One region of the Kocuria rhizosphaerae genome, then DNA from elsewhere that is predicted to be linked to it. Evidence: predicted binding sites of a transcription regulator. Region 1 holds the regulator's gene; the other holds the start of a gene.
What was found. Region 1 encodes HrcA, which represses chaperone genes, less so after heat shock. Its sites were predicted from a motif close to TTNGCACTCGNNNNNNNCGAGTGCNAA; they were not measured.
Positions count from the first base shown of each region.

Region 2: a site for HrcA is predicted at 3,438-3,464, ahead of groES (co-chaperone GroES). Genes of this name have one in related genera too.

Region 1 covers NZ_JBISWL010000069.1:20,653-36,843, reverse strand. The annotation lists gene hemW (radical SAM family heme chaperone HemW) at 1-662, shown strand, start outside; gene ACH9EU_RS07710 (DUF4870 domain-containing protein) at 708-1,172, opposite strand; gene ACH9EU_RS07705 (DUF3097 domain-containing protein) at 1,315-2,178, opposite strand; gene hrcA (heat-inducible transcriptional repressor HrcA) at 2,374-3,387, shown strand; gene dnaJ (molecular chaperone DnaJ) at 3,495-4,646, shown strand; gene ACH9EU_RS07690 (16S rRNA (uracil(1498)-N(3))-methyltransferase) at 4,643-5,416, shown strand; gene ACH9EU_RS07685 (hypothetical protein) at 5,449-6,378, opposite strand; gene ACH9EU_RS07680 (PhoH family protein) at 6,691-7,800, shown strand; gene ybeY (rRNA maturation RNase YbeY) at 7,800-8,306, shown strand; gene ACH9EU_RS07670 (CBS domain-containing protein) at 8,313-9,635, shown strand; gene ACH9EU_RS07665 (GTPase) at 9,628-10,686, shown strand; gene ACH9EU_RS07660 (LCP family glycopolymer transferase) at 10,830-12,323, shown strand; gene leuA (2-isopropylmalate synthase) at 12,498-14,243, shown strand; gene recO (DNA repair protein RecO) at 14,362-15,114, shown strand; gene ACH9EU_RS07645 (isoprenyl transferase) at 15,117-15,911, shown strand; gene ACH9EU_RS07640 (alpha/beta fold hydrolase) at 15,842-16,191, opposite strand, start outside.
Region 2 covers NZ_JBISWL010000041.1:51,709-65,567, reverse strand. The annotation lists gene ACH9EU_RS05210 (2-hydroxyacid dehydrogenase) at 1-754, opposite strand, end outside; gene ACH9EU_RS05205 (glutamate--cysteine ligase) at 803-1,948, opposite strand; gene ACH9EU_RS05200 (class I SAM-dependent methyltransferase) at 2,017-3,282, opposite strand; gene groES (co-chaperone GroES) at 3,633-3,929, shown strand; gene groL (chaperonin GroEL) at 4,060-5,661, shown strand; gene ACH9EU_RS05185 (SGNH hydrolase domain-containing protein) at 5,821-7,860, shown strand; gene guaB (IMP dehydrogenase) at 8,037-9,563, shown strand; gene ACH9EU_RS05175 (GuaB3 family IMP dehydrogenase-related protein) at 9,611-10,732, shown strand; gene ACH9EU_RS05170 (SURF1 family cytochrome oxidase biogenesis protein) at 10,810-11,787, shown strand; gene ACH9EU_RS05165 (DUF3817 domain-containing protein) at 11,780-12,391, shown strand; gene guaA (glutamine-hydrolyzing GMP synthase) at 12,415-13,859, shown strand, end outside.

The DNA.
Region 1 (16,191 bases):
TCCACGGGACGCCGGGGGAGTCCCTGGCCGACTGGGAGCGCTCCGTGCGCACGGCGGTCTCCTACGAGCCCGACCACGTCTCGGCGTACTCGCTGATCATCGAGGAGGGCACGCGGCTGGCGGCGCGCATGCGCCGCGGCGAGGTGCCACCCGTGGACGAGGACGACCAGGCCGACAAGTACGAGCTGGCCGACCGTCTCCTCGCACAGGCCGGTTTCGAGTGGTATGAGGTGAGCAACTGGGCCCGGCCCGCGCCCGGCGCGGATCCGCAGGCCCACCGGAGCCGGCACAACCTCGCCTACTGGCACAACCAGGACTGGTGGGGGATCGGTCCCGGGGCGCACTCGCACGTGGGCGGGACCCGCTGGTGGAACCTCAAGCACCCCGTGCCCTATACGCGCCGGATCCGGGCGGGCGAGTCGCCGGCCGCGGGTCGCGAGATCCTCGACGCCGGAACGCGCCGCCTGGAGCGCGTGATGCTGGAGACGAGGACCCGGGAGGGCCTGCCCCTGTCCGCCCTCGACGAGAACGGGCGCACCGCGGTGGCCGGGCTGATCGCGGACGGGCTGGTGGAGCCGCGGGAGGCGCTGCGCGGTGCCGTGGTGCTGACCCTGCGGGGCCGGCTCCTGGGCGACGCCGTGGTGCGGCGGCTACTGGGCTGAGGCCTCCGCCGGGCCCCGGTCGTCCGCGGGCCCGGAAGGGACGGCTCAGCGGCGGCCGGTGCGGTTCACGGACCGCTCGCGCAGCTTCTCCTCGAGCCGGTCGTAGAGCCGGGTGTTGAAGCGGTAGACGTGCGGGTCGCCGCGGTTCACCCCGATGCCGCCGGCGAGCGAGCCCACGGCCAGCAGCAGCCAGGCGGCGGTGGCCGCGAGCGCGAAGAACCAGCCGATGTAGGGCACCGGCGCGAGCAGCACACCGACGACGACCACGAGCGTCGGCAGCAGGGTGAAGTTCATGGCCTCCTTCGACTCCTGCTCGGTGAACCGGCCCCGGCCGCGGAAGACGCGGTGGATCAGGAACGAGGGCAGGAAGCCGGCGACGCCGCCGAAGTGGGCGAGGGTCGCCCACTGGTGGTCCTCGGTGACGCTCAGCGGCTGCGCCACGGGGGAGAGGCCCTCGAAGGGGGCTCCGGAGCTGTCGCGGCTCGAGCGGGGATCGGTCTGCACGGGCACGTGGCATCCTTCGGCAGTGGGACCGCTCGGGGGCGGCGGTCGGTGGTCGGCGTGGGTCGAGTCTACCGGCCGGTCACGTCGTTCGCCGCCCGCGGCCCGGGCGCGTGTGCTTTTGTGACGACCCGGGCGCCGTGCCGGGGGCTCAGGCGCCGGGCGCGGTGAGGAAGTCGATGAGCTCCTCGACCCTGCCCAGCAGCGCCGGCTCCAGGTCGGCGTAGCTGTCCACCCGGGAGAGGATGTGCTGCCAGGCCCGGCCGAGGTCGCCGGCGGTGCGGTGCGGCCAGCCCAGGGCGGCTGCCGTGCCCGTCTTCCAGTCGGTGCCGCGCGGCACCACGGGCCACGCGTCGATGCCCAGGACCGCCGGCTTGACCGCCTGCCAGATGTCCACGTAAGGGTGGCCCAGCACCAGGACGTTGCGCTCCGCGCCGGGCAGGCGCATCGTCTCCGCGGCGATCCGGGACTCCTTGGAGCCGGGGACGAGGTGGTCCACGAGGATCCCGAGCCGCCGCCCCGGCCCCGGGGCGAACTCCCGCACGGCGGCCGGCAGGTCGTCGATGCCGTGCAGGGGTTCCACCACGACGCCCTCGACGGCGAGGTCGTGTCCCCAGACCTTCGCGACGAGCTCGGCGTCGTGGTAGCCCTCGACCCACACGCGGGAGGCCTTGGCCGTGGCGGCGCGCAGGCCTTCGACCTCGACGGAGCCCGACCGGGTGCGCGCGGGCTTCCGGGCGGCCGGGGCCGTGCGCGGCTCGACCACGACGACGGGCTCGCCCTCGAGCAGGAAGCCGGGTCCGAGCCGGAACGCCTTGACGCGGCCCCGGCGGTCCTCGAGGCCCATGACCCGCACGCCGCCGATCGTCTCGAGCGAGACGACGGCGCCGACCCAGCCGGTCGTGGCGTCCTCGAGGAGCAGGCCGGGGGAGGCCGGCACCTCGGCCGCGGCGGGCCGGCGGCGGGCCAGGGCGTCGTCGTCGAGGCTGCGCGGGCCCCAGCCGTAGGTGCTCATGGACGTCCTCCCGGTCGCGGTGCCGGTGCCCCGGCGCGGATCAGCCGGAAGCGTACCAAACGGGGGGCGTCCCACCCGGTCGACACGGAGGCTACACTGGACCGGCTGGCACTGTGGCCGCCAGAGTGCCAGCCGCGGGGAGTTTCCCGGGCACAGGGAGCACCGAGGAGACGGGACCGACCGGGAAGGAGCGACGTGAACCATCCGAGACGACTGCAGATCCTGCAGGCCATCGTGGAGGACTACGTCCACTTCCGGGAGCCGGTGGGCTCCAAGGCGCTCGTGGAGCGGCACCAGCTCGGCGTGTCCTCGGCGACCGTGCGCAACGACATGGCCGCGCTCGAGGAGGAGGGGCTGATCGTCGCTCCTCACACGAGCTCCGGGCGGATTCCGACCGACAAGGGCTACCGCACGTTCGTGGACCGGATCGCGGCCGTGAAGCCGCTCTCGGGCCCGGAGCGACGGGCCATCCAGAGCCTGCTCGACGACGCCGCGGACATCGACGACGTCATGGAGCGCACGGTGCGGCTGCTGGCCCAGCTCACCCACCAGGTGGCGGTGGTGCAGTACCCGCACGCCTCCGGGGTCACCGTCCGGCACGTGGAGGTCGTGGACGTCGGCGGGGGCCAGGTGCTCGTCGTGCTGATCCCCACCAACGGCCGGGTGGCGCAGAGGGTCGCCGTGCTGCACGGGGAGCTCGAGGAGTCGCACCTCCTCGAGCTGCGCGCCCGCGTGCTGGCCGCCGTCGTGGGGCGGCCCCTCACCGCCGTGCCGGAGGTGCTGGCCGTCATGACGGACTCCGTGGCCCCGCAGCTGCGGCCCGCCGCGGCGGCCGTGTCCGAGGCGGTCTCGGCCCTGGCCGCCGGGGGCACCGAGCACCGGCTGGTCATGGCCGGGACCGCCAACCTGGCCCGCTCGACCGGGGACTTCCACCTGAGCATCGGACCGGTCCTCGAGGCCCTCGAGGAGCAGGTGGTGATGCTGCGGCTGCTCTCCGAGATGGAGCAGGACGCCCGCGGCGTGGCCGTGCGGATCGGCGCGGAGAACGCCGAGGGTCCGCTCGCCGAGGCCTCGGTCGTCGCGACCGGCTACGGACCCGAGTCCCAGTCCAAGGTGGGCGTGGTGGGCCCGATGCGCATGGACTACCCGTCCACGATGGCGGCCGTGCGGGCCGTCGCCCGCTATCTCTCCCGTATCCTCGGGGGCTGACCCGGGCACCGCAGACGCCGTCACGTCCCGGCACCACGTCCTCCGCAGATTCCGCCACAGATTCCTCCACAGACCTTTCGACAGAACTCTCGACAGAACGGACCACGGTGAGCGATCACTACGAGACCCTGGGCGTGTCCCGGGACGCCAGCATGGAAGAGATCAAGAAGGCCTACCGCAAGAAGGCCCGCAAGCTCCACCCCGACGTCAACCCCGAACCGGGGGCCGACGAGGAGTTCAAGCGTCTCTCCCACGCCCACGACGTCCTCTCCGACCCCGAGAAGCGGCGGGTCTACGACGCCACGGGCAACGAGAACGGCACGGACACCGGGTTCGGCGGCGGCTTCCCCGGATCGGGGTTCGGCTTCCAGGACATCTTCGACACCTTCTTCCAGGGCGCCGGGGGCTCCGGGTCCGGGCGCCGGGGCCCCGCCTCCCGGACCCGGCAGGGCCAGGACGCGCTCATCAACGTGCGCGTCTCGCTCCAGGACGCCGTGTTCGGCACCGAGAAGCGGATCACCGTGGACACGGCCGTGGTCTGCCCCACGTGCGACGGCACGTGCTGCCAGGAGGGCACCCGCCCCGAGACCTGCGACGTGTGCCACGGCACCGGCCAGGTCCAGCGCCAGGTGCAGTCGATCCTCGGCACCGTGGTCACCGCCGCCCCGTGCGGCACGTGCCAGGGTTTCGGGACGGTCATCAAGCACCCGTGCCACGAGTGCTACGGCGAGGGCCGGGTGCGCGATCGCCGTCCGCTGACCGTCAAGATCCCCGCCGGCGTCTCCACCGGCAACCGCATCCGGCTCTCGGGCCAGGGCGAGGCCGGGACCGCCGGCGGGCCCAACGGTGACCTCTACGTGGAGCTCAAGGTGGACCCGGACCCGACCTTCGAGCGGCAGGGGGACGACCTGCACGCCCGGGTGCGGCTGCCCATGACCTCCGCGGCGCTCGGCACCACGGTGACGCTCGAGACCTTCGACGGCGAGCGCGAGGTCCCCGTGCCCCCGGGCACCCAGACCGGTCACACCGTGACCCTGCACGAACTCGGCGCCACGCGGCTGCGCGGGGGCGGCCGGGGCGACCTGTTCGTCCACCTCGAGGTCGAGACCCCGTCCGGACTCGACGACGAGCAGCGCCGCCTCCTGGAGCAGCTGTCCCGGCTGCGGGGCGAGGAGCAGTCGACGGGCACGACCCTGAGCACGCCGGCGGGCGCCGGGGGCTTCTTCTCACGGCTCCGGGACCGGTTCTCGGACCTGTGAGCCTGCCGGTCTTCAAGGTCGGACCCGGCGAGCTGCCGGGGCCCGGGGACGTGGTCACGGTCACGGGGCCGGAGGCCCGGCACGCCGTCACCGTGCGCCGTCTCGCCCCGGGCGAGCGGCTGGAGCTCGTGGACGGGTCCGGCACCCGGGCGGTGGGCGAGCTGCTGTCCGGGACGAAGGACAGCATGGAGGTCCGGGTCACGGGGGTGGTCAGCGAACCCGCCCGCCGGCCGCGGCTCGTGCTGGCCCAGGCCCTCGCGAAGGGCGACCGCGACCTGCTGGCCGTCGAGACGGCCACGGAGCTCGGCGTCGACGCCGTGGTCCCCTGGCAGGCGCAGCGCTCCATCGTGCGGTGGAAGCAGGAGCGCGCCGCGAAGAGCCACGAGAAGTGGGTGAGCACCGTGGCCGCGGCCGCCAAGCAGTCCCGCCGGGCGCTCTGGCCCGAGGTCCTGCCGCTGGCCGGCACCCCGGAGCTTGCGGCCGTGCTCGGGCAGCCCGCGACAGCCGGGCTCGTGCTGCACGAGGAGGCCACCGCCTCCCTGGCCGACCTCGCCGGGCAGGGGGACGCCCCGTGGGCGGACGCGGAACGGATCGTGCTCGTCGTCGGCCCCGAGGGGGGCATCGGGCCCGACGAACTCCAAGCCCTGACAGGTGCGGGCGGACGGGCCGTGCGGCTCGGCCCCGAGGTGCTGCGCAGCTCCACGGCGGGGCCGGCCGCCCTCGCCGTGCTCAGCGCGGCGCTCGGCCGCTGGGCGGGCACCACGGGCTGACCCGGCGCCCCCGCGGCCGAGCGTGGGGCCGGTCAGCGGGGCAGGACCTCGACGGTCCTGTCGTCGAGCACGGGCCGGCCCTCGGCGTCGCGGCCCTCGACCGTCAGGACGTACTCGCCCGGGGGCAGCAGGAGGCCGGCCCGGAACTCGGCCGAGCCGTCGTCCAGTGGGACGGTCTCGACCGTCCCGGTCGAGACCGTCCGTGCGGGACCGCCGTCCCTCGCCCTGGCGGTCCACCGGGCGCCGGCGACCCCCTCGAGCAGGCGCCCGGTGAGGACGAGCCGGCCCTCGGTGCGGGCCCCGTTCCGGGGGGTCAGGATCCACACGGGCGCCTCGAGCCGCTCGTCGGCCCGCAGGGGCTCGTCGAGCCGCACCGAGCCGAACACCACCTCCCCGGCGCGCCCGTCGACGAGCACGACGACCCGGGGCTCCGAGGTCCTGGACAGCAGCCCGGACGTCGTGGCGGCGGCCGTCACGGTGTGCGCGAGCTGCTGGAGGGCCAGATGCGCCTCGTGACGGCCCAGGCCGGGCCGGAAGGCCTCGGAGGGCATGTCCACGGTGATCGTCCCGTCGGGGGTCATCGAGCTGCCGACCTCGTCGACGGGGGACCACAGGGTCCTCTGGTCCGGGTCCCCGGGCCTGGCCGAGGTCATCAGCTCGGCCGCGGCGGCGATGGGATCCGCGGCCCCGGGGTCCTCGTCGTCGTCGCGGAACTCCCGGAAGAGCACCTGCTCGCCGTCGACGTCGCCCACCCAGTACACGGGCAGCTGGGTCGTGGCCACCGTCCCGTTAGCGACGCTCACCGTCGCGGCGGCGACGGGCTCGGTGCCCGTGGCCGGCCGGGCACCGCCCAGCACCCCGTCGCCCCCCGCGCCGCATCCGGCGAGCACGAGCGCGCACGCCACGGCCGGCACGAGCGCGCCGGCGGGCGTGGCGCGCCGCCGCGGGTGGGGGGTGGGCATGACGGGACGAGCACCTCTGCTTTCCGGGATCCGCGGGGGCGGAACGTGCGGCCAGGGGGCGGCCGGCGTCCCCCGGCCGAAGGACCCGACCATTCCAGCACAGCGGACGACGGCGTCCACAGCCGGAAGGGCCTCCTCGGGGTGACCGATACCAAATCGGAATGTGCACCCGGCGCGTCGCGGGGGCCCGCCCGCGCGGTACCCTGGAAGGACGACGAGCCGCGCCGTGGACGCCCGGAGCGCCCGTCCACCACACCTGCGACCGGCGTCCGTCACGAGAGAGCGAGAGCACGGCCCCGAGGGGCCGGACCCATGACTGAGACGCTGCCCGGCACCACGCACCCCCTGACGGCACGCACCGCCATCACCTTTCCCGACCGCGAGACGATGGTCCGCTGCCTCGGCCCAGGGGACGAGAACCTGCGCCAGGTCGAGGCCGCCTTCCCGGGCCTCGTCACCGGCCCGCGCGGCCTCGAGCTCGGCCTCGAGGGTCCCGGCGGGCCCGTGCGGATCGTCGCGACGCTGTTCGAGGAGCTCAAGGTCCTCGCCGGGCGCGAGACCACGATCACCCCGCAGGTCATCGGGCAGCTGCTGGAGATCATCGGACGGGACCTCTCGGCCCGGCCGAGCGGGGCCCTGACCCAGAACATCCTCTCGAGCCGCGGCCGCAAGATCAGGCCCAAGACGCTGCGCCAGAAGGCCTACGTCGACGCGATCGACGAGCACACCGTGGTGTTCGGCATCGGCCCCGCGGGCACCGGCAAGACCTACCTGGCGATGGCGAAGGCCGTGCAGGCGCTGCAGGCCAAGGAGGTCTCCCGGATCATCCTGACCCGCCCTGCCGTGGAGGCGGGGGAGCGGCTCGGCTTCCTGCCGGGGAGCCTCAGCGAGAAGATCGACCCGTACCTGCGCCCGCTCTACGACGCCCTGCACGACATGATGGATCCCGAGTCGATCCCCCGGCTCATGGAGGCCGGCACGATCGAGGTCGCGCCCCTGGCCTACATGCGCGGGCGGACGCTCAACGACGCCTTCATCATCCTCGACGAGGCCCAGAACACCACGCCGGAGCAGATGAAGATGTTCCTCACCCGGCTCGGCTTCGGCTCGAAGATGGTCGTCACCGGGGACGTCACCCAGGTGGACCTGCCCGGCAGCACCTCCTCGGGGCTGCGCCAGGTCCAGCACGTGCTCGGCGGCGTGGCCGACGTCGCGTTCACGGAGATGACCTCCGAGGACGTCGTGCGCCACGAGCTGGTCAGCCGCATCGTCAACGCCTACGACACGTTCGACACGACCAACCGGCGACGCACCGAGCGCCGGCAGCGCAAGGAGGGCGCCAGGACGGCGCGCGCCTCGGCGGGCGAACCGCGGAACGCTGCTCCGGGCCGCGCCGCCCCGCAGGGCGGGGAGGAGGCCTGATGGCCGTCGAGATCGACCTGCACGCCGCGCCCGCGGACGTCCCGGAGGCCGACCGGGAGGCCTGGGCGGCTGTCGACGTCGACCTCCTGCGCCGTCTGGCCGAGCACGTCCTGGCCCGGCTGCACGTCCACCCCGACGCCGAGCTGTCCGTCGCCGTCGTCGACGAGGAGGAGATGGCGCGCCTGCACGTGGACTGGATGGACCTGCCGGGGCCCACGGACGTCATGTCCTTCCCCATGGACGAGCTCCGTCCCGGCACCCCGGAGGAGCTCACGGAGGGCACCCTGGGGGACGTGGTGCTCTGCCCGACCGTCGCCCGCCGTCAGGCCGAGGCCGCCGGTCACCCGGTCGCGGACGAGCTGTGCCTGCTCACCACCCACGGGATCCTGCATCTGCTCGGCCACGACCACGCCGGGCCGGAGGAGCGCGCGATCATGTTCGCCCTGCAGCGGGACCTGCTCACCGACTTCCTCGGCCGGCCCGCGCCGGTCGAGACCATGGAGTAGCGCCGGATGACCACTGCCGTCCTGATCGTCGCGGCGTTCGTGTTCCTGTGCACGGCGTTCGTGCTCACCGCCGCCGAGACCGGTCTGACGTACCTGCCGCGGGCCGAGGCCGAGGCCATCGCCCGTGAGGAGCGCGGCTCCGCCGCCGCGCGCGTGCTCGCCACGCCGACCGCCCACCTGCAGGCGCTGCGCTTCTGGTCCGTGTGGTTCGAGACGGCGTCCGCGGTCGCCGTGGCCCTGGCGATGTTCCACGGGCTCGACCACGTGTGGCTCGCCGGGCTGCTGGCGACCGTGGTCATGGCCGCGGTCGGCTTCGTGCTCGCCGGGGTCTCACCCCGCCAGGTGGGGCGCAGCAACCCCGCCGGCACCGTCCGGCGCACCGCCGGCCTCGTCCGCGTGCTGCGCACCGTGCTGGGCCCGGTGCCGGGGATCCTCGTGCGCCTCGGCTCGTCCGTGACCCGGAACACCGGCCGTCCGGCGCCCGGGTTCCTCAGCGAGGAGGAGCTGCTCGAGTTCGTCGACCGCTCCACCGACCAGGACCTCATCGAGGACGACGAGGCCGAGCTGCTGCACTCGGTCTTCGACCTCGACGACACGAACGTCCGCGCCGTCATGGTGCCCCGCACGGACATGGTGACCATCGACGACGACGAGAGCGTGGACGACGCGCTGAACCTCTTCTTCCGCTCCGGCTACTCCCGGATCCCGGTCATCGGGGAGAGCTCCGACGACGTGCTGGGCATCCTGTACCAGAAGGACGTGGCGGAGCGCGTGCACCGCTCCGGCACCGGCCTGCGCCTGGACGGGCTGTGCGAACTGGCCCGCGAGGTCCGCTACGTGCCGGAGTCCAAGAAGGTCAGCGAGCTCCTGCGCGAGATGCAGCTCGAGTCCATCCACGTGGCCGTCGTCGTCGACGAGTACGGGGGGACCGCCGGGCTCGTCACCCTGGAGGACCTCATCGAGGAGCTGCTCGGCGAGATCGTCGACGAGTACGACCGGGAGAAGCCGGAGGTCGCCGAGCTGGCCCCGGGGCGCTACCGGGTCTCGGCGCGGCTGGGCGTGGAGGACCTGGGCGACCTGTTCGGGGTGGACCTCGAGGACGACGAGGTCGACACCGTGGGCGGGCTGCTCGCCAAGAGCATCGGGCGCGTGCCCATCGTGGGCTCGCGGGCCACCGTGGCGGGCATCGTCCTCGAGGCCGTGACCCTGGAGGGGCGCCGCAACAGGGTGGGCCAGCTCGAGGTCCACCGGGACCCGGACTGGGTTCCCCCGGGGTCCACCGCCGTGGACGCCGCCGCACTGGAGTCCGAGGAGGAGTCCCATGTCTGAGACCACCGAGAGCCACCCCCCGCGGGACGGCGCCGGGACGCCGTTCCGCGCCGGGTTCGCCGTGCTGGTCGGGCGGCCCAACGCGGGCAAGTCCACGCTCACCAACGCGCTCGTCGGGCAGAAGGTGGCCATCACCTCCACCCGGCCGCAGACCACCCGCCACACCATCCGGGGCATCGTGCACCGGCCCGAGGGGCAGCTCGTGCTGGTCGACACCCCGGGGCTGCACCGTCCCCGGACCCTGCTGGGACAGCGGCTCAACGACCTCGTGGCCGACACCCTCGCGGAGGTGGACGTCATCGGCTTCTGCGTTCCGGCGAACGAGAAGATCGGCCCGGGCGACCGGTTCATCGCCCAGCAGCTCGCCGCCTCCGGCAACAAGCCCGTGGTCGCGGTCGTCACCAAGACGGACACCGTCTCCCGGGCCGAGCTCACGGAGCAGCTGCTCGCCGTGACCGAGCTCGGCCGCTCCGTGATGACGGAGGAGCGCGCCGTGCGGCAGGAGCGGGAGTCGCGCAAGCCCCGCCACCGCTCCGGCGGGGCCCCCGCCGCGCCGGACGCGACCGGCGCCGGGGAGCCGGGCTGGGCGGACGTGATCCCCGTCTCCGCCGTGGACGGCTTCCAGGTCGAGGCACTGGCCGAGCTGCTCATCAGCCGGATGCCGGTCTCGCCGCCGCTGTACCCCGAGGGTGAGCTCACGGACGAGCCGGAGCTCACCATGGTCGCCGAGCTGGTCCGCGAGGCCGCGCTCGAGGGCGTGCGCGACGAGCTGCCCCACTCGCTGGCCGTGGTGGTCGAGGAGATGGTCCCGCGCGAGGGCCGGCCGGCGGACCGGCCGCTGCTCGACGTGCGGGTCAACGTCTACGTGGAGCGCCCCTCGCAGAAGGCCATCGTCATCGGCAAGGGCGGGGCCCGGCTGCGGGAGATCGGCACGCGTTCCCGCGGCGCGATCGAGGCCCTGCTCGGCACGAAGGTCTACCTGGACCTGCACGTGAAGGTCGCCAAGGAGTGGCAGCGGGACCCCAAGCAGCTCTCGCGCCTGGGCTTCTGAGCCGGCCGCCGGACGGGACCGCAGGTCCGCGCCCACACCGCGCGTCCAGGACGCGCGGCTACGATGACTGCCGGTGTTCCGCACCGGACGCCGTTGCCCGACCGTGGTCCGCGTGACCGCGGCCGTCCCAGGAGAAGATCACCGTGTCCCCAGACGCCCCCGAGGTCCGCGCCAGCCCACGCCACCGGCGTCGGTCCCGGAAGCGGTGGGCGGTCCTGGCCCTGGTCGTGGTGCTGCTCGCGGTGCTCGGACTCGGCGTGGCGGCGACGTGGCGGCTGCAGTCCAACCTGGACACCTCCCCGCTGGACCTCGGGGACGAGCCCGCCGCCGTCGAGCCCGGCCCGCTGGACATCCTCGTGATGGGCTCCGACACGCGCACCGGGGAGGGCAACGAGGACTACGGCGACGCGGAGGACAGCGACGGCTACTCGGACGTCATGATGCTCGTGCACGTCGCCGAGGACCGCAGCCGGGCCACGGTCGTCTCCTTCCCCCGGGACCTCGTGGCGGACATCCCCCGGTGCACGGATCCGGAGACCGGCCGCGTGCACGCCCCGGAGCAGGACGCCACGCTGAACTCCGCGATCGCGAACGGCGGCCCGGGGTGCACGGTCGCCACCGTCAACCGCATGACCGGACTGAAGATCGACCACTTCATGCTCGCGGACTTCCACGCCGTCGAGGAGCTCTCCTCCGCCGTGGGCGGCGTCGAGGTCTGCGTGAACGAGGCCGTCGACGACCCGAAGTCCGGCCTGAAGCTGCCGGCCGGCGTCTCGTCCGTGGAGGGCGAGCAGGCACTGGCCTTCCTGCGCAGCCGGGCGGCCTTCGGGGACGGCGGGGACGTGAGCCGGATCCGCTCCCAGCAGTCCTTCCTCGCCTCCCTGGCCCGCAAGGTCGAGGAGGAGGGCACGCTCTCGGACCTGCCCACCCTGTACCGGATCGCCGACGTCGCCACCAGGAACCTGCACGTCGACGAGGAACTGGGCAACGTGGCCACCATGGTCGGCCTGGCCACCGCGCTGCGGGGGATCGACCTCGCCAGCATGCTCTTCGTGACCGTTCCCACGGAGCCCTACGAGCCGGACCCCAACCGGCTCCGGCTCGAGGAGGAGAAGGCCGAGGAGCTCTTCGAGGCGCTGCGCGAGGACCGTCCACTCGCCGACGGCACGGAACCCTCGGCCACGCCCACCGCCACCCCCACCGCAGCGGATCCCTCGGCCGGGACGGGCCCCGGGTCGGGGCCCGACGCCGGGTCCGGGTCGGCCGTCGCCCCGGCCACGGTCCCGCTCACCGTCTCGAACGCCTCCGGCGTGCGGGACCGGGACGCGGAGGTCGCCGAGCTGCTGGCGGACGAGGGGTACGCGCCCGTGGAGAGCGGTCCGCAGGCGGCCGAGCTGCCCGGCACGCAGGTCTTCTTCGGGCCCGGCTGGTACGGGGCCGCCGAGCAGGTCGCCGAGCTGCTGGGCGTCCCGTCCGCGCAGATCGTGCCGACCACCGACGTCGCGGGCGTGCTGGTCTCCGTGGGCCGGGACTTCCGCGAGGGGGAGCGGATGGACGTGACCGCCAGGCTGCCGGACGGGCTCCACGGGCAGACCGCGGAGCAGCACACCTGCCAGGAGGCGGCCGGCGACTGGTGACCCCCGGCCCGGGGGTCGACCCGCGCCACGTGGTACTTTGGTCCCATGCGGACCGAGATGCTCCTCCTTACGTGCCGCAACGGGGCCTGACGCGACGACCTGTGGCCGGCCTCCCGTTGCGGAGTTCCTGATGCCCGGCCACCGCAGACGTCTCGAGCAGAACAGGCCAACCCCATGCGCAATCTCCAGCAGCCCTCCGGCATGCCCACCCACAAGTACGTCCCGTACCAGCGGCAGTTCCCCTTCGACATGTCCGACCGGACATGGCCGGACCAGGTCATCACGAAGGCCCCCCGCTGGTGCGCCGTGGACCTGCGGGACGGCAACCAGGCGCTGATCGACCCCATGAACTCGGACCGCAAGCTCAAGATGTTCGAGCTGCTCGTGCGGATGGGGTACAAGGAGATCGAGGTCGGCTTCCCCTCGGCCTCGCAGACGGACTTCGACTTCGTGCGCCGCCTCGTGGAGGAGGACCGGATCCCCGACGACGTCACGATCCAGGTCCTGACCCAGTCCCGTGAGCACCTCATCGAGCGCACCTACGAGGCGATCGACGGGGCCGGCCGGGCCATCGTCCACCTCTACAACGCGACGTCCACGCTGCAGCGCCGGGTGGTCTTCGACCAGGACATGGACGGCATCGTCGACATCGCCCTCTCCGGTGCCCGGCTGTGCATGAAGTACGAGGAGCAGCTGAGGAACACCGCGGTGACATACGAGTACTCCCCGGAGTCCTACACCGGCACGGAGCTGGAGTTCGCGGCACGGATCTCGAACGCCGTGGCCGAGACGTTCGAGATCGGCGGGGACCGGGAGATGATCCTCAACCTGCCCGCGACCGTGGAGATGGCCACCCCGAACGTGTACGCGGACTCCATCGAGTGGATGTGCCGCAACCTCTACGACCGGGACGCCACCGTCGTGTCCCTGCACCCGCACAACGACCGCGGCACCGGTGTGGCCGCCGCCGAGCTCGGCTACCTGGCCGGTGCCGACCGCATCGAGGGCTGCCTGTTCGGCAACGGCGAGCGGACCGGCAACGTGGACCTGGTGACCCTCGGCCTCAACATGCTCACGCAGGGCGTGGACCCGCAGATCGACTTCTCGGACATCGACGAGATCCGCCGCACCGTGGAGTACTGCAACCAGCTGCCCGTCCCCGAGCGCGCCCCCTACGGCGGGGACCTCGTGTTCACGGCCTTCTCCGGGTCCCACCAGGACGCCATCAAGAAGGGCTTCGACCGGATGGCGCGCGACGCCGAGGACCGGGGCTGCTCGGTGGACGAGATGGTGTGGGCCGTGCCGTACCTGCCGATCGACCCGAAGGACCTGGGCCGGACGTACGAGGCCGTGATCCGCGTGAACTCGCAGTCGGGCAAGGGCGGCGTGGCCTACCTGCTCAACAGCGACCACGGGCTGGACCTGCCGCGCCGCGCCCAGATCGAGTTCTCGAGGGTGGTCCAGGAGCACTCCGACACCGCCGGCGGGGAGATCTCCGGGGCCGAGCTGTGGAAGATCTTCGCGGACGAGTACCTGCCGACCGCCCACGACGGCGGTCCCGGTCGCTGGGGCCGGTACCGGATCACCAACATCACCACGAGCTCCGAGGAGGAGGGGGAGACGACCCTCGAGATCGGGCTCGACGTCGACGGCGTGCAGCACCACCGGACCGGGCACGGGAACGGTCCCATCGAGGCGCTGCTCCAGGTCTTCGCGGCGGAGGGCATGGACGTCCGCGTGCTCGACTACAGCGAGCACGCCCTCTCGGCCGGTGGCGACGCCCAGGCCGCCAGCTACGTCGAGGCGGCCGTGGGCGAGCGCGTGCTGTGGGGCGTGGGCATCGACGCCAACACGACCCGCGCCTCGCTGAAGGCGGTCGTCTCCGCGGTGAACCGGGCCGTGCGCGACGCCCAGCGCTGAGCCCCCGCGTCCCGACCACGGCGGCCCGACCCCCGCGGAGGGGGCGGGCCGCCGCCGTCCGGAGGTCCGCCCCGGCGCGGCCGTCCGCGGTGTCCGCCGCCCGTGGGAGAATGGGGCCGTGGCCAGGACGACCTTCGCATCGCGCAGCTATCGGGACGACGCCGTGGTCCTGCGCACCTACAAGCTGGGCGAGGCCGATCGGATAGTGGTGCTCCTCACCCGCGACCACGGCCAGGTCCGTGCCGTCGCGAAGGGCGTGCGCCGCACGAGCTCGCGGTTCGGCTCCCGGCTGGAGCCCTTCAACGTGGCCGAGCTGCAACTGGTCACGGGCCGGAACCTCGACATCGTCTCCCAGGCCCTGGGCCGGCGCGGCTACGGGTCGGTGATCGCCGCCGACTACGCCAAGTACACGGCGGCCACGGCCATGGTGGAGGCGGCGGAGAAGTTCACGGAGAACGACGACGAGGCCGCCGCCCAGCAGTACCGTCTGCTCGTGGGCGCGCTGTCGGCCCTGGCGCGCGGGCTGCACGAGCCCGGGGCGGTCCTCGACTCCTACCTGCTGCGTGCGGTCTCGACGGCAGGCTGGGCCCCGACCTTCACCGACTGCGCCCGGTGCGGCGTCCCCGGTCCGCACGAGGCGTTCTCGGCCCCGCTCGGCGGGGCGGTCTGCACGGCCTGCCGGCCGCCCGGGGCGGCGGCCCCGGACCCGGCCGTCCTCGAGCACCTCGCGGCGCTGCTCACCGGGGACTGGGAGCGGGTGGACGCCGCGGAGCCCCGCACGGGCCGGGCCGCCGCGGGGATCGTCGCGAGCTACGTACAGTGGCACCTGGAGAGGGCCGTCCGGTCCCTGAGCCTCGTGGAACGGAGCTGACCATGCCCGGCTTTGCCGCCCCGCCCCCGCACCCCAGCGGCGCCAGCGCCCCGCCGATCCCGGAGCGGTTCGTGCCGCGGCACGTGGCCGTGGTCATGGACGGCAACGGGCGCTGGGCCAACCAGCGGGGACTGCCGCGCAACGAGGGGCACAAGGCGGGGGAGGCCGCCCTGATCGAGGTCATGGCCGGGGCCATCGAGATGGGGATCCCGTACGTGAGCGCCTACGCCTTCTCGACCGAGAACTGGAAGCGGTCCCTGGACGAGGTCACGTTCCTCATGAACTACACCGCGGACGTCATGGCGCGGCAGCTGCCCACGTTCCAGGAGTGGGGGATCCGCATCCGGTGGGCCGGACGCCGGCCCCGGCTGTGGCGGTCGGTGATCGACCGGCTCGAGGAGGCCGAGCGCGCGACCCGCGACAACGACGTCGTCACGCTCACCATGTGCGTCAACTACGGGGGCCGGGCCGAGATCGCCGACGCCGCGGCGGCGATCGCCGCCGACGCGAAGGCCGGTCGGCTGAATCCGCGCAGCGTCGACGAGGACACCGTCCAGCGCTACCTCGACGAGCCGGACCTCCCGGACGTCGACCTGTTCCTGCGGTCCTCCGGCGAGCAGCGGATCTCCAACTTCCTGCTGTGGCAGTCGGCCTACGCCGAGCTGGTGTTCCAGGACGTGCTGTGGCCCGACGTGGACCGCCGCACGCTGTGGGAGGCGGTGGAGGTCTACGCCCGCCGGGACCGCCGGTACGGGGGCGCGGTCGACCGGGTCCGGGGACCGGTCACCCCCGCCTGAGGGCGGGTCCGCCGGACGGAGCGCAGCCAGGCCACCAGGTCCCGCTGCGTGGCCCGCCGCACCGGCCACCGGGAGAGGTGGACGTCGTGCACCGCCCCCTCGTAGGAGCGCACCGTGACGTGCGGTCCGAGGTCCCGGGTGTGCCGCCGGATCTGGCGGACGTCGAGCACGGTGTCCGCCGTGCGCATCCGCTCGGACCACCAGGGGCGGATCCACGAGCGCGCCGAGGCCTGGACCAGCACGGGAACGTCGAGTTCCAGGCCCTCCGCCACCACACGCT
Region 2 (13,859 bases), on a different contig from region 1:
CCACCAGGGCCGTCTCGTCGACGACGGAGCCGCGCGCCACATTGACGAGGAACCCCTCCGGACCGAGGGCGGCCAGCACGGCGGCGTCGACCGTCCCGGCGGAGTCGGGCCCGCCGGGGACGGCGACCACGAGCACCTCGACGGCGGCGGCGAGCTCCAGGACGGAGCCGTGGTAGGTGTGCTCCGTCCCCGGCACGGGACGCCGGTTGTGGTAGTGGATCTCGCAGCCGAGGGCCTCCAGCCGGTGGGCGACGGCCCGGCCGATCCGGCCGAGACCGAGGATCCCCACGCGCCGGCCGGAGGCATGGACGGTGAGCGGGTAGTTGCCCCGGGCCTCCCAGTCCCCGCGGCGCACCCAGCGGTCCGCGGCGGAGAACCGGCGCAGGACGTCCAGGTACAGGGCCAGCGCGGTGTCCGCCACGGCATCGGTCAGCACGTCGGGCGTGTTGCTCAGGGCGATGCCGCGGGCGGCGGCCTCGGCGGCGTCGGTCCCGTCGTAGCCGACGCCGAAGTGCACCACGGCCTCGAGCCGGGGCAGCCTGCGCATCAGCTCCGTGCCGACCCCGGTGCGCCCGGAGCCCACGGCCACCCGGACGCGGTCGGCGTGCCGGTCCAGGAACTGCCCGGCGGCCGCGTCGTCGTCGGGCAGGCGCAGGGCGGAGAACTCCGTGTCCAGGGCCTCCTCGACGAGGGGGTGCAGCGGGCCGACCTGCAGGACGTGCCCGGTGCGCGGGGCGGGGGCGGGGACGGTCATGGGCGAACTCCTGGAACGGTCGGTGCGGAAGCGGGGCGAGCCGGGACGTCAGTCGTTCTCGCGGGTGCGCCGCACGATGTCGAGGGCGACCGCCCGGAGGTCGCCGCCGTGCGCGCGGGCGACGGCGCGCTGGCGCTGGTAGCCGGCCCCGTCGCGCATGATCCGCTCCACGTCGGAGAGCTCCCGGGAGCAGCCGAGCCGCGCCGCGACGGGCTCGAGCCGGTCGAGCAGCGCGGTGAGGTCCTCGCACATGTCCCGCTCGTTGTTGTGCGTGTCCGTGATGACGGTCGCGTCGAGGCCGTAGCGGGCGGCCCGCCACTTGTTCTCGTGGATGTGCCACGGCTTCAGGCGGGTCGGGATCCGCCCTGACTCCACGTCCTGGGACAGGGACTCCGCGAGGCACTGGGTGAGCGCCGTGAGCGCCGCGACCTCCCACAGGGTGGACAGGCCGTCGCAGAACCGGATCTCCTCGGTGCCGAGGCGGGGCACCGGGCGAACGTCCCACCGGGCCTCGCTGGTCTCCTCGATGATGCCGGTGGCGATCATGTCCTCGATGCACTGCTCGTAGGCCGCCCAGGACCGGAAGTGGTAGGGCAGGCCCGCGGTGGAGAGCTGCTGGAAGATCATGGAGCGCTGGGAGGCGTAGCCGGTGTCCTCGCCCGACCAGAACGGGGAGTTCGCCGACAGCGCCAGCAGGTGCGGGTAGTACGTCAGCAGACCGTCGAGCACGGGCAGGGCCTTGGCCCGGGAGTCCAGGCCCACGTGCACGTGCACGCCGTAGATGACCATCTGCCGGCCCCAGTACTGGGTCCGGTCCACGAGCTTGTGGTAGCGCTGCTTGTCGGTGACCTGCTGGTCCTGCCAGCGGGCGAAGGGGTGGGTGCCGGCGGCGAAGACCTCCAGCCCCTGCGGGTCCGTGACCTTGCGGATCTCGTCCGTCATCGTGACCAGCTGCTCGGTGGTGTGGGCCACGTCCCGGCACACGCCGGTGACCATCTCGATGGTGTTGAGCAGGAACTCCCCGGTCAGGTGCGGGTGGTCGCCGTCGGTCCCCCAGTCGGGGTGCGCGTCCAGGACAGCCTCGTAGGTCTCCCGGCCGCGCGGGACGAGGTCGCCCGTGGTGCCGTCGACGAGCGCGACTTCCCACTCGACGCCGAGTGTCGACTGGGCGGAGCGGGCGAACGAGATCTCCACGCGGCAGGTCCTCCGTGCTCGGCGGGCGGGCGCCCGGTCCGGTGCGGGACTGTTCGCCCGCGGGGTCCTCAGTCTACGGTTTCGACGACGATCACGACGCGCTTCTCGCCGTCCCCGGGCCCGTCGCTCCCGGCGGGGGCCGTGCGGGTGAGCACGAGGGTGGCCCGGCCGGGACCGCGGGGGGCGAGCTGCCGGCGCAGCTGCTCCGGTGTCACGTCCGTGCCGCGCTTCTTGATCTCCAGGGTGCCCACCTGCCGGTCCCGCACCCACCGCTTGAGCACCTTGACGGTGTGCGGCAGCACCTCGTGCACCCGGTAGGCGCGGGCGAGCGGCGTGGCCACGAGCTCGTCGGAGCTCAGGTAGGCGATCCGCGGGTGGATCAGGCGGGCCCCGAGCTGCCGGGCGAGGTCGGTCACGAGACCGGCGCGGATCACCGCGCCGTCCGGTTCGTACAGGTACGCCCCCACGTCCCCGAGCGGGGCGTCCGGGTGCGCGGGGTCGGCGTCCACCGGGCTCACGAGCTCGGCGGCCCCGTGCTCGGCGAGCACGAGCGCGGACCGCCGCACCCCCGGCCGGGCCACCGCGTTGAACCACAGCACGGCCTCCACGACGTCCCCCCGGTCGGAGACCCACTGCGCCTCGCAGCCGGCCGGGACGGCATCGTGGGGCAGGCCGGGCCCGAGCTTGACCCCCACCGGCAGGCCCTGGGCGGCGAGCTCCTCCGCGAAGGACAGGGGCGGGGAGAACGCCTCCGGGTCGAAGATCCGCCGGGTCCCCGACGACGACGTCGTGCGCCGTGCCGGATCCAGCCAGATCCCGCCGGGCATCCCGCCCGGGAGGCCGGCGAGGTCCAGGGACGCGGCGTCGGCGTGCACGACCGTCGCCTCGGGGAAGGGCGCGAGGTTGAGGGTCGCCACCGCCGCGGTGGTCTCGTCGAGCTCCACGGCCGTGACCCGGCGGTCCAGGGAGGCCAGGGCCAGCGCGTCCGCGCCGATGCCGCAGCCGAGGTCGGCCACGTGCTCGATCCCGGCGGCGGCGAAGCGCTGGGCGTGCAGCGCCGCCACGCGCAGGCGGGTCGCCTGCTCGAGGCCGGGGCGGGTGAACAGCATCCGCTGGGCGAAGTCCCCGAACTTCTCGCGGGCCCGGGTCCGCAGCCGCGCCTGGGTCAGGGCGGCGGAGACCAGCTCGGGGGAGTGCCCCGCGGCCCGGAGCCGGGTGGCTGCCGTGAGCGCGTCGGCGTCGTCGTACGGTCCCAACCGCTCGAGCAGAGCCATCCCCTCGGGGGTGAGCAGCGGGGCGATCTCGCGGGGGTCGACGGGATTCTCGGGGGTCATGAAGCTGCCGTTCGGGTCGGGGATCGGACCCGTGACCGGGCCGACGGGGCGCCGCCACCGCATTCAACCACGCGACCCCGACGGTGTCGACGGAGCCACCGGTCCTTCCTCGGGGCCTCCGGGCGGGACCCCGCGCGGCGGCCCCCGACGGCGCGCTGGCACTCGCCTTGACCGACTGCTAACCGACTTCTACAGTGGGCCTTGGCACTCTCCGGGTGAGGGTGCTAAAAGGGCCAGGCGATCGATCGGCACCGCGACGACGGTTGGTGCGCCAACCGGCCCGAAGCACGACAGCGGGCCCCGCCCGCGGTCGCCCACCGTTTTGCACGCCTAACAGATAAGGAGAGATCGTGTCGGTCTCCATCAAGCCTCTCGAGGACCGCATCGTCGTTCAGCCGCTCGCCGCTGAGCAGACCACCGCTTCCGGTCTCGTCATCCCGGACACCGCCAAGGAGAAGCCCCAGGAGGGCAAGGTCCTGGCCGTGGGCCCCGGCCGGGTCGACGACTCCGGCAACCGGATCCCGGTCGACGTCAAGGAGGGCGACGTCGTGATCTTCTCCAAGTACGGCGGGACCGAGGTCAAGTACAACGGCGAGGAGTACCTCGTGCTCCCCGCCCGCGACGTCCTCGCCGTCGTCGAGAAGTAGTCCCGGCGCACACCACGCACCACCGACGAAGGGTGCCTGCCGCACACGCCCCGCGGGGTCCGCGGCGGGCACCCTTCGCCGATCCCCGTATCCCGCTGGAACCCCAGCCACCCAGAAGGAGCCATCGTTCATGGCCAAGCAGCTGGCATTCGACGATGCCGCACGCAAGTCCCTCGAGAACGGCGTCAACAAGCTCGCCGACACCGTCAAGATCACCCTCGGCCCGCGCGGGCGCAACGTGGTGCTCGACAAGAAGTGGGGCGCCCCCACGATCACCAACGACGGCGTGACCATCGCCCGCGAGGTCGAGCTCGACGACCCGTACGAGAACCTCGGTGCGCAGCTCGCCAAGGAGGTGGCGACCAAGACCAACGACGTCGCCGGCGACGGCACCACCACCGCCACCGTCCTCGCCCAGGCGCTGGTCAAGGAGGGCCTGCGCAACGTGGCCGCCGGAGCCGACCCGCTGAGCCTCAAGCGCGGCATCGAGAAGGCCGTCGAGGCCGTCTCGGAGCGTCTGCTCGAGAACGCCCGCCCCGTGGAGGGCGTCAACGTCGCCCACGTGGCGACCATCTCCGCGCAGGACCGCGCGATCGGCGAGCTCATCGCCCGCGCCTTCGAGACCGTCGGCAAGGACGGCGTCATCACGATCGAGGACGGCTCGACGACCGAGGTCGAGCTCGACGTGACCGAGGGCATGCAGTTCGACAAGGGCTACCTCTCGCCGTCCTTCGTGACCGACGTCGAGCGGCAGGAAGCGGTCATGGAGAACTCCCTGGTCCTCCTGTACCAGGGCAAGATCTCCTCCGTGGCGGATCTCATGCCCGTGCTGGAGCGGGTCCTGCAGGCCAAGAAGCCGCTGACCATCATCGCCGAGGACGTCGAGGGGGAGGCCCTCTCCACCCTCGTGGTCAACAAGCTGCGCGGCAATCTCGACGTCGTGGCCCTCAAGGCCCCCGGCTTCGGGGACCGCCGCAAGGCCATCATGCAGGACCTCGCCGTGCTCACCGGCGGCGAGCTGGTCACGTCCGAGCTGGGCATCAGCCTCGACCAGGTGACGCTGGAGCAGCTGGGCACCGCCCGCCGCGTGACCGTCACCAAGAACACCACCACTCTGGTGGACGGTGGAGGGACCGAGGCCGCGATCCACGACCGCGTGGCCACGATCCGCGCCGAGGTCGAGCGCACCGACTCCGACTGGGACCGCGAGAAGCTGCAGGAGCGGCTGGCGAAGCTGGCCGGTGGCGTGTCCGTGATCAAGGTCGGCGCGGCGACCGAGGTCGAGGCCAAGGAGCGCAAGCACCGCATCGAGGACGCGGTCTCCTCGACCCGTGCCGCCCTCGAGCAGGGCATCGTCCCGGGCGGCGGCACCGCCCTGGTCCACGCGGCCAAGGTCCTCGACGAGGGCGACCTCGGGCTCGAGGGCGACGCCGCGACCGCCCTCGGCATCGTCCGCCGCGCCCTGCGGCAGCCCCTGTACTGGATCGCGCAGAACGCCGGCCAGGACGGCGCCGTCGTCGCGTCCCGGGTGGCCGACCTCGAGCCCGGTCACGGCTACGACGCCGCGACCGGCGAGTACGGCGACCTCGTGGCCGCGGGGATCATCGACCCGGTCAAGGTCACCCGCTCGGCGCTGCAGAACGCGGCGTCGATCGCGGCCCTCGTGCTGACCACCGAGACCCTCGTGGTCGACAAGCCGGCGGAGCAGGAGGAGCACGGGCACAAGCACTGACCCGCTCCCCGCCCACGGACCCGTCCCGCCTCCGCGGGGCGGGTCCGTCGTGCTGCGGGCTCCTCGAGCGCAGGGGCCGCCGGGGGCCGTCCGGTAGAGTGCGGGGTCCCATCGCGTCGGCCCGGGATCTCCGGGTCCGGCCGTCCCCAGGAGGTTCCCATGGCCACGGCCCTCGAGCAGGACGCGGCCGTGGACGTGGAGCGGATACGGCGGGTGGCCCGGTACGCGGGCTTCCGGCCCGAGGTGCAGGGACTGCGGTTCGTGGCCGTGCTGCTCGTGGTGCTGTACCACGTCTTCCTGGACCGCGTGTCCGGGGGAGTGGACATCTTCCTGCTGATCTCCGCGTTCTTCCTGACCCTCTCCTTCGTGCGCAAGCTCGAGAGCGGGGGGCCCCTGGCCCTGGGCCGGTACTGGCTGCACGTGTTCAAGCGGCTGCTGCCGCTGGCGGTGCTCACCGTGCTGGGCACGCTCCTGCTGGCCTGGCTGTTCTTCCCGGAGGCGCGGATCGAGCGGATCCGCACGGAGGCCCTGGCCACGGTCCTGTACGTGGAGAACTGGGCCCTGGCGTTCGCCGAGGTCGACTACTACGCGGCCGACGACTCCACGGCCTCGCCGTTCCAGCACTTCTGGTCCCTGTCCGTGCAGGGGCAGGTGTTCCTGCTGTGGCCGCTGCTCTTCGGCGCCGCGTGGCTGCTGACCCGCCGTGGGCCGTGGCGACCGGTGCCGGTGCTCGCCGTCCTGTTCGGGGCCGTGTTCACCGGCTCGCTCGCCTGGTCGGTCTGGTCGACCACCACGAACCAGGCCTTCACCTACTTCGACACGCGGGCGAGGCTGTGGGAGTTCGCCCTCGGCTCGCTGCTCGCCCTCGCGGTGCCCCACCTCCACCCGCCGCGGGTGGCGCGGGTCGTGCTCGGGTGGCTCGGGGCCGTGAGCATGGTCTCGGTCGGCGTGCTGATCGACGTGCAGGGCGCCTTCCCCGGGTGGGTGGCGCTGTGGCCGCTCCTCTCGGCGGCCGCGATCGTCGTGGCCGGGCGCTCCGGATCCCCGTTCGGCGTGGACCGGATCCTGGCCTCCCGCCCGCTGGTGGGCCTGGGTGACGCCTCCTACGCCCTGTACCTGGTCCACTGGCCGCTGCTGATCACCTACCTGGTCGTCCGGGACCGGCCGGTGGCGGGCCCGCGGTCCGGCGTGGTCATCATCCTCGTCTCCCTGCTGCTCGCGGTCGTGGCCACGAGGGTCGTGGAGAAGCCGCTCCAGCGGTGGCAGTGGCCCGAACGGAACAAGCGGCACCTGGCGGTGTCGGTGGCCGTGAGCCTGTCGCTCGTCGCGGTGCCCGTGACGCTGTGGTCGGCCGCGGACGAGCGACGGGCGGCGGAGCTGGCCGCCGAGGCCGCGCGGAACAGTCCCGGTGCCGCGGCACTCGCGCCGGGCTTCGAGTTCCGTGGGGACCCTGACGCACCGGCCCTGCCCCTGCCGTCCCAGCTGGGGGAGGAGTGGGTGGGGCTGCCGGAGCCGTGCTCCGGCCGGTTCGCCCCGGAGGAGGAGGTCCTCGAGGCCCACTGTCGCCAGACCCCGGCCGTGCGGAACCCCGGGCGCACGGTCGCGGTGGTCGGCAACTCGCACATGGAGCAGTTCATGGGGGCGGTGATCCCCGTGGCGGAGGAGCACGGCTGGCAGCTCGTGGCCGTGCTGCAGCCCGGGTGCCCGTTCGCCGTGCGCCCCGAGGGCGACCCCTGCCACGAGGGCAACGAGGCGGCCCTCGACTACGTCGAGCGGATCGAGCCGGACGTGGTCATGACGACGTCCACGTACGCCGCGCGCATGGACGGGTCCGCCGAGACCGTGGTCGACGGCTTCCCCGAACTGGTGGACCGCCTCGGCGCGCGGGGCATCGAGGTGGTCGGCTTCCGCGACAACCCCCGGTTCGACTTCAACCCCTATGAGTGCGCCGAGCGTCACGGCGCGGACGACGCCCGCTGCCGGGTGCCGGTCGACCGCGTGCTGGGCCCCGAGAACCCGGCCGACGCCCTGAGCGACCGCCCCTGGTTCACCTCCCTGGACCTGACCGAGCTGATCTGCCCGGACGGCCTGTGCCGCCCCGTCGTGGGCAACGTCTACGTCTTCATGGACCCGCACCACCTGACGTGGACCTACGCCCGGTCCATGGCCCCGGCCCTGGAGCCGTGGATCACCGGGTAGCCGGCCCCCGGGAGCCGGCCCGTGTCCCGCACATGGGCCCGCCCCCGGCGGGAACCGGCTGCGCCCCCGGCGGCGCCGAGCGCGCGGAGCGCCGGTGAGGTCCCCCACACCGGGCCGCCGGACGCGGGGCGGACCGTAGAATGGTCGGGATTCCCTCGACCTCGAAAGGCCCCACCGTGCCGGACACCTCCGTTCCCACCGCCCTCTCCGAGGACCCGTTCGGGTTCACCGGGCTGACCTACGACGACGTCATGCTGCTGCCCGGCAACACCGACGTCATCCCGTCCGAGGCGTCGACGCGGACGCGACTGTCCAAGCGCATCACGCTGGACGTGCCGCTGCTGTCGGCCGCGATGGACACCGTCACCGAGTCGACCATGGCCATCGCGATGGCGCGGCAGGGCGGCATCGGCGTGATCCACCGCAACCTCTCGATCCAGGACCAGGCCGAGCACGTGGACCGGGTCAAGCGCAGCGAGTCCGGCATGATCACCGACCCCGTGACCATCTCCCCGGAGGCCACGCTCGAGGAGCTCGACCGGCTGTGCGGCTACTACCGGGTCTCCGGGCTGCCGGTCGTCGACGGCGGGCAGAAGCTGCTGGGCATCATCACCAACCGCGACACCCGCTACCTGCCGGAGAGCGAGTTCCCGCGGCGCCGGGTGCACGAGATCATGACCCCGATGCCGCTGATCACCGGCAAGGTCGGCATGGCCAAGGACGAGGCCCACAAGCTCCTGGCCTCCAACAAGATCGAGAAGCTGCCCCTCGTCGACGACGCCGGCCGGCTCACGGGCCTGATCACCATCAAGGACTTCACGAAGGCCGAGCAGTACCCGCACGCGACCAAGGACGACGAGGGCCGCCTGCGGGTGGGCGCGGCCGTCGGCTTCTTCGGCGACGGCTTCGAACGGGCCATGGCCCTCGTGGAGGCCGGCGTGGACGCCCTGTTCATCGACACGGCCAACGGGCACTCCCAGGGCGTGCTGGACATGATCGCCCGGCTCAAGGCGGAGCCCGCCGCCGCGCACGTGGACGTGATCGGCGGGCAGGCGGCCACCCGGCACGGCGCGCAGGCCATCGTCGACGCCGGCGCGGACGCCGTGAAGGTGGGCGTGGGCCCCGGCTCGATCTGCACGACCCGGGTCATCGCCGGGGTGGGCGTCCCCCAGATCACCGCGGTCAACGAGTCCGCGAAGGCCGCGATCCCGGCCGGCGTGCCGCTCATCGCGGACGGAGGGCTGCAGCACTCCGGGGACATCGGCAAGGCCCTCGTGGCCGGCGCCGACTCCGTCATGGTCGGCTCCCTGCTCGCCGGCTGCGACGAGTCCCCGGGCGAGCTGATCTTCGTCAACGGCAAGCAGTTCAAGACGTACCGGGGCATGGGGTCCCTGGGGGCCATGCAGTCCCGCGGCAAGAACTCGTCCTTCTCCAAGGACCGCTACTTCCAGGCCGACGTGGCCAGCGACGAGAAGCTGATCCCCGAGGGCATCGAGGGGCAGGTGCCCTACCGCGGGCCGCTCTCCGCGGTCGTCCACCAGCTCGACGGCGGCCTGCGCCAGACCATGTTCTACGTCGGCGCCCACGACGTCGAGGAGCTCAAGCACCAGGGCCGGTTCGTGCGCATCACCCCGGCCGGGCTCAAGGAGTCCCACCCGCACGACATCACGATGACCGTCGAGGCCCCCAACTACAAGCGCTGACCACCAGCGCCGCGCTGCGGTCCGCTGCACCGTTCGGAAAGGACACCATGAGCTACGACATCGAGATCGGCCGGTCCAAACGCGCCCGTCGCACCTACTCCCTCGACGAGATCGCCCTCGTCCCCTCCCGCCGCACCAGGGACCCCCGGGACGTCTCCACGGACTGGCAGATCGACGCCTACCGGTTCTCCATCCCGTTCCTCGGGGCCCCCATGGACTCGGCGACGTCCCCGGAGACGGCGATCGCCCTCGGCCGGGCCGGCGGGCTCGGGGTGCTGGACCTCGAGGGGCTGTGGACCCGCTACGAGGATCCGCGGCCGGTGCTCGACGAGATCGCCGGTCTCTCCGGGGAGGACGCCCCGTCCTCCACCCGCCGGATGCAGGAGCTCTACGAGGCCCCCGTGCGGCCGGAGCTGATCACGGCCCGGCTCGCCCAGATCCGCGACGCCGGCGTGATCGTCGCCGGGTCCCTCACCCCGCAGCGCACGGTCGAGCACTACCGCACCGTGCTGGACGCCGGGGTGGACGTCTTCGTGATCCGCGGGACCACGGTCTCGGCGGAGCACGTCTCGCGCAACCAGGAGCCGCTGGACCTCAAGAAGTTCATCTACGACCTCGACGTGCCGGTCATCGTGGGCGGCGCCGCGGGCTACACCCCGGCCCTGCACCTGATGCGCACGGGCGCGGCGGGCGTCCTGGTGGGCTTCGGCGGCGGGGCCTCCATGCGCATCCAGAACACCCTGGGCATCCACGCGGCCATGGCCACGGCCATCTCCGACGTCGCGGCGGCCCGCCGCGACTACCTCGACGAGTCGGGCGGTCGCTACGTCCACGTGATCGCCGACGGCGGGGTGGGGGTCTCCGGGGACATCGTCAAGGCCCTCGCGATGGGCGCCGACGCCGTGATGCTCGGCACGGCGCTGGCACGCACCTCCGAGGCCCCCGGTCAGGGCTGGCACTGGGGCGCGGAGGCCCACCACGACCAGCTGCCGCGGGGCCTGCGCACCCGCGTGGGCACCGTGGGCCCGCTCCAGGAGGTGCTCCACGGACCGTCCCGGCACGTGGACGGCACGTCCAACCTCGTGGGCGCGCTTCGCCGGTCCATGGCCACGACCGGATACCTCGACCTCAAGGAGTTCCAGCGCGCCGAGGTGGTCATCCGCGGCTGAGCCCCGGTCCGTGCCGCGGCGACCGCGGCACGGAGCGGCATTGGCGAACGTCCAGGAAGGCCCACTAGCCTTGTCGGGTGCTCAAGACCGCCCTGCGACCCCGCTCGATCCTCGCGCTGATCGTCAGCCTGGGTCTGGCCGTGGGCTTCGTGCTCCTGAGCCAGTGGCAGCTCGAGTCCGGCCGGCAGGCCCGGACCGTTGCCGACCCGGCCAAGGACGTCGCCCGCCCCCTCGAGCGGGCCGTCGGCGCCGGAGCCCCCGTCACCGTGGCCGAGGCCGACCAGCTCGTGAGCGTCACCGGCGAGTACCGGGAGGACTCCACGGTCCTCGTGGCCGGACGGCTGCAGGACGGCGCGGAGGGCTGGTGGGCCGTCGCGGCCCTCGACGTCCCCGGCAGCGCCGGCCAGTGGCCCGACGCCGGGGGGCCGCTCACCCTGGCGGTCGCCCGCGGCTGGGTCCCCGACCCGGCCGCGGTGCCCGAGGAGCCGGAGGGACAGGTCGACGTCGTCGGGCGGTACCTGCCCGCGGAGGGTCCCGTGCCCCGCGGGGACCTTCCCGAGGGCCAGGTGCGCACCGTCTCCCCGGCCCAGCTCACGAACCTCTGGGACACGCCGCTGTGGCCCGGCTACGTCGCGGCCTTCGCCGAGAACCCGGCCGCCGCACCCGACCGGCCGGCCGCGGTCGGCGGCCTCGCCGCCGACGCCGCGCTCATGGACCCGGAGCTGTCCCCGCTGCAGATCGAGCAGCAGCCCACCGACGAGTCGGTCGACCTGCTCAACGTCTTCTACGCCGTCGAGTGGGTCGTCTTCGCCGGGTTCGCCCTCTACCTCTGGTGGCGCTTCGTGCGCGACGAGTGGCGGCGCGGCCAGGACCCGGAGGAGTACTTCTACTTCGAGGGCGACTACTACCACGACGACGCCAGCGGACGCTTCTACTACTACGACCCCCGGGCGGAGGAGTACTACTGGTTCGACGACCAGCCCCGCAACCCCGGGCCCGCCGCCCCGGGACCCGCCCACGACAGGACACCCGACAGGACCGGAGCCCATGACTGAGCCCACTCGACCGACCCCCTCCTCGCCGGCACCGTCGCCGGCGCCCTCGCCGCGGGAGCGCACCGACGGGGTGCGGGTCCCTCTCCCGCCCGGCGCCCGGCCCTCGGCCGCCGCCGCCCCCGGACGCCCCACCGGCCCGGCCGCGGCCCTGCAGCCGCGCCGCCGCTTCGGCGGCACCGAGGCGCAGATCCGGGGCGCCCTGACGTTCTACATGGTCTGCGCCTGGATCTCCGGGACGTTCCTGCTCCTGCTCGTCGCCGAGATGATCACCCGGTACGGGTTCGGCTTCGACCTCGTCGCGGGCGGCACGGACAAGGCCACGGGCCGGACCGTGGCGCTGGGCTGGCAGGACCTCGAGCTGGAGAACCTCGCCGGCGGCGTCAACATCTCCACGTGGATCCTCATCGTCCACGGCTGGTTCTACGTCGTCTACCTCGTCTCCTGCTTCCGCATCTGGACGCTCATGCGCTGGCCGTTCCCCCAGCTCGTCGTCATGGCCCTGGGCGGCGTGGTGCCGTTCCTGTCCTTCGTCGTGGAGCGCAAGATCCACGCCTCCACCACCGCCGAGCTGCGCGCCAACCCGAGGGCCGCCAAACGGTACTGAGCCCCTCCCGCGGCTGGCCTAGGATGGAGGGCGTGACCGAAACAGCTGAGACCCGCACCGACCTCGAGCAGCGACCGGTCCTGGTGGTCGACTACGGCGCGCAGTACGCGCAGCTGATCGCCCGCCGGGTCCGCGAGGCCAACGTCTACTCCGAGATCGTCCCGCACACCTGGTCCACCGAGAAGATCCTCGCCAAGAACCCCGCGGCGATCATCCTCTCGGGCGGACCGTCCTCCGTGTACGCGCCGGACGCGCCGCAGCAGGACCCGGCCCTCTTCGAGGCCGGCGTGCCGGTCCTGGGCATCTGCTACGGCTTCCAGGCCATGGCCCAGGCCCTCGGCGGGACCGTGGCGCACACGGGAGCCCGCGAGTACGGGGCCACCGTCGCGACCGCCGTCGGCGGTCCCTCCGCCTCCATCCTGGAGGGCTCGCCCGGCACCCAGACCGTGTGGATGAGCCACGGGGACTCCGTCGTCGAGGCCCCCGCGGGCTTCGAGGTCCTGGCCTCCACCGAGACCACGCCCGTGGCGGCGTTCGCCGACGAGCGGCGCGCGCTCTACGGCGTGCAGTGGCACCCCGAGGTCAAGCACTCGGTGCACGGTCAGCAGGTGCTGGAGCACTTCCTCTTCGACGGCGCGAGGGTCGAGCCCACCTGGTCCACGGGGAACATCATCGAGGAGCACGTCCAGCGCATCCGCGAGCAGGTCGGGTCCGCGTCCGTGATCTGCGGGCTCTCCGGCGGCGTGGACTCCGCGGTGGCCGCGGCCCTCGTGCAGCGCGCCGTGGGGGACCAGCTGACCTGCGTGTTCGTCGACCACGGGCTCCTGCGCGAGGGCGAGGCCGAGCAGGTCGAGAAGGACTTCGTGGCCGTCACCGGGGTCAACCTGTACGTGGCCGAGGAGAAGGACCGCTTCCTCGGGGCGCTGGCCGGGGTGACCGACCCCGAGCAGAAGCGCAAGGTCATCGGCCGGGAGTTCATCCGCTCCTTCGAGGCCGCCGCCGAGGAGGTCGCCCGCGCCGCCGCGCAGGAGGGGGAGCCGGTGCGCTTCCTCGTCCAGGGCACGCTCTACCCCGACGTCGTGGAGTCCGGCGGGGGCGAGGGCGCCGCCAACATCAAGAGCCACCACAACGTGGGCGGGCTGCCCGAGGACCTGCAGTTCGAGCTCGTGGAGCCCCTGCGGACCCTGTTCAAGGACGAGGTCCGCGCGGTCGGCCGCGAGCTGGGCCTGCCCCACGAGATCGTGGGCCGCCAGCCCTTCCCCGGCCCCGGCCTGGGCATCCGGATCATCGGCGAGGTCACGGAGCACAACCTCGGGATCCTGAGGCGCGCGGACGCGATCGCCCGGGAGGAGCTCACCCGCGCCGGGCTCGACGACGAGGTCTGGCAGATGCCGGTCGTGCTCCTCGCGGACGTGCGCTCGGTGGGCGTGCAGGGCGACGGCCGCACGTACGGCCACCCCGTCGTGCT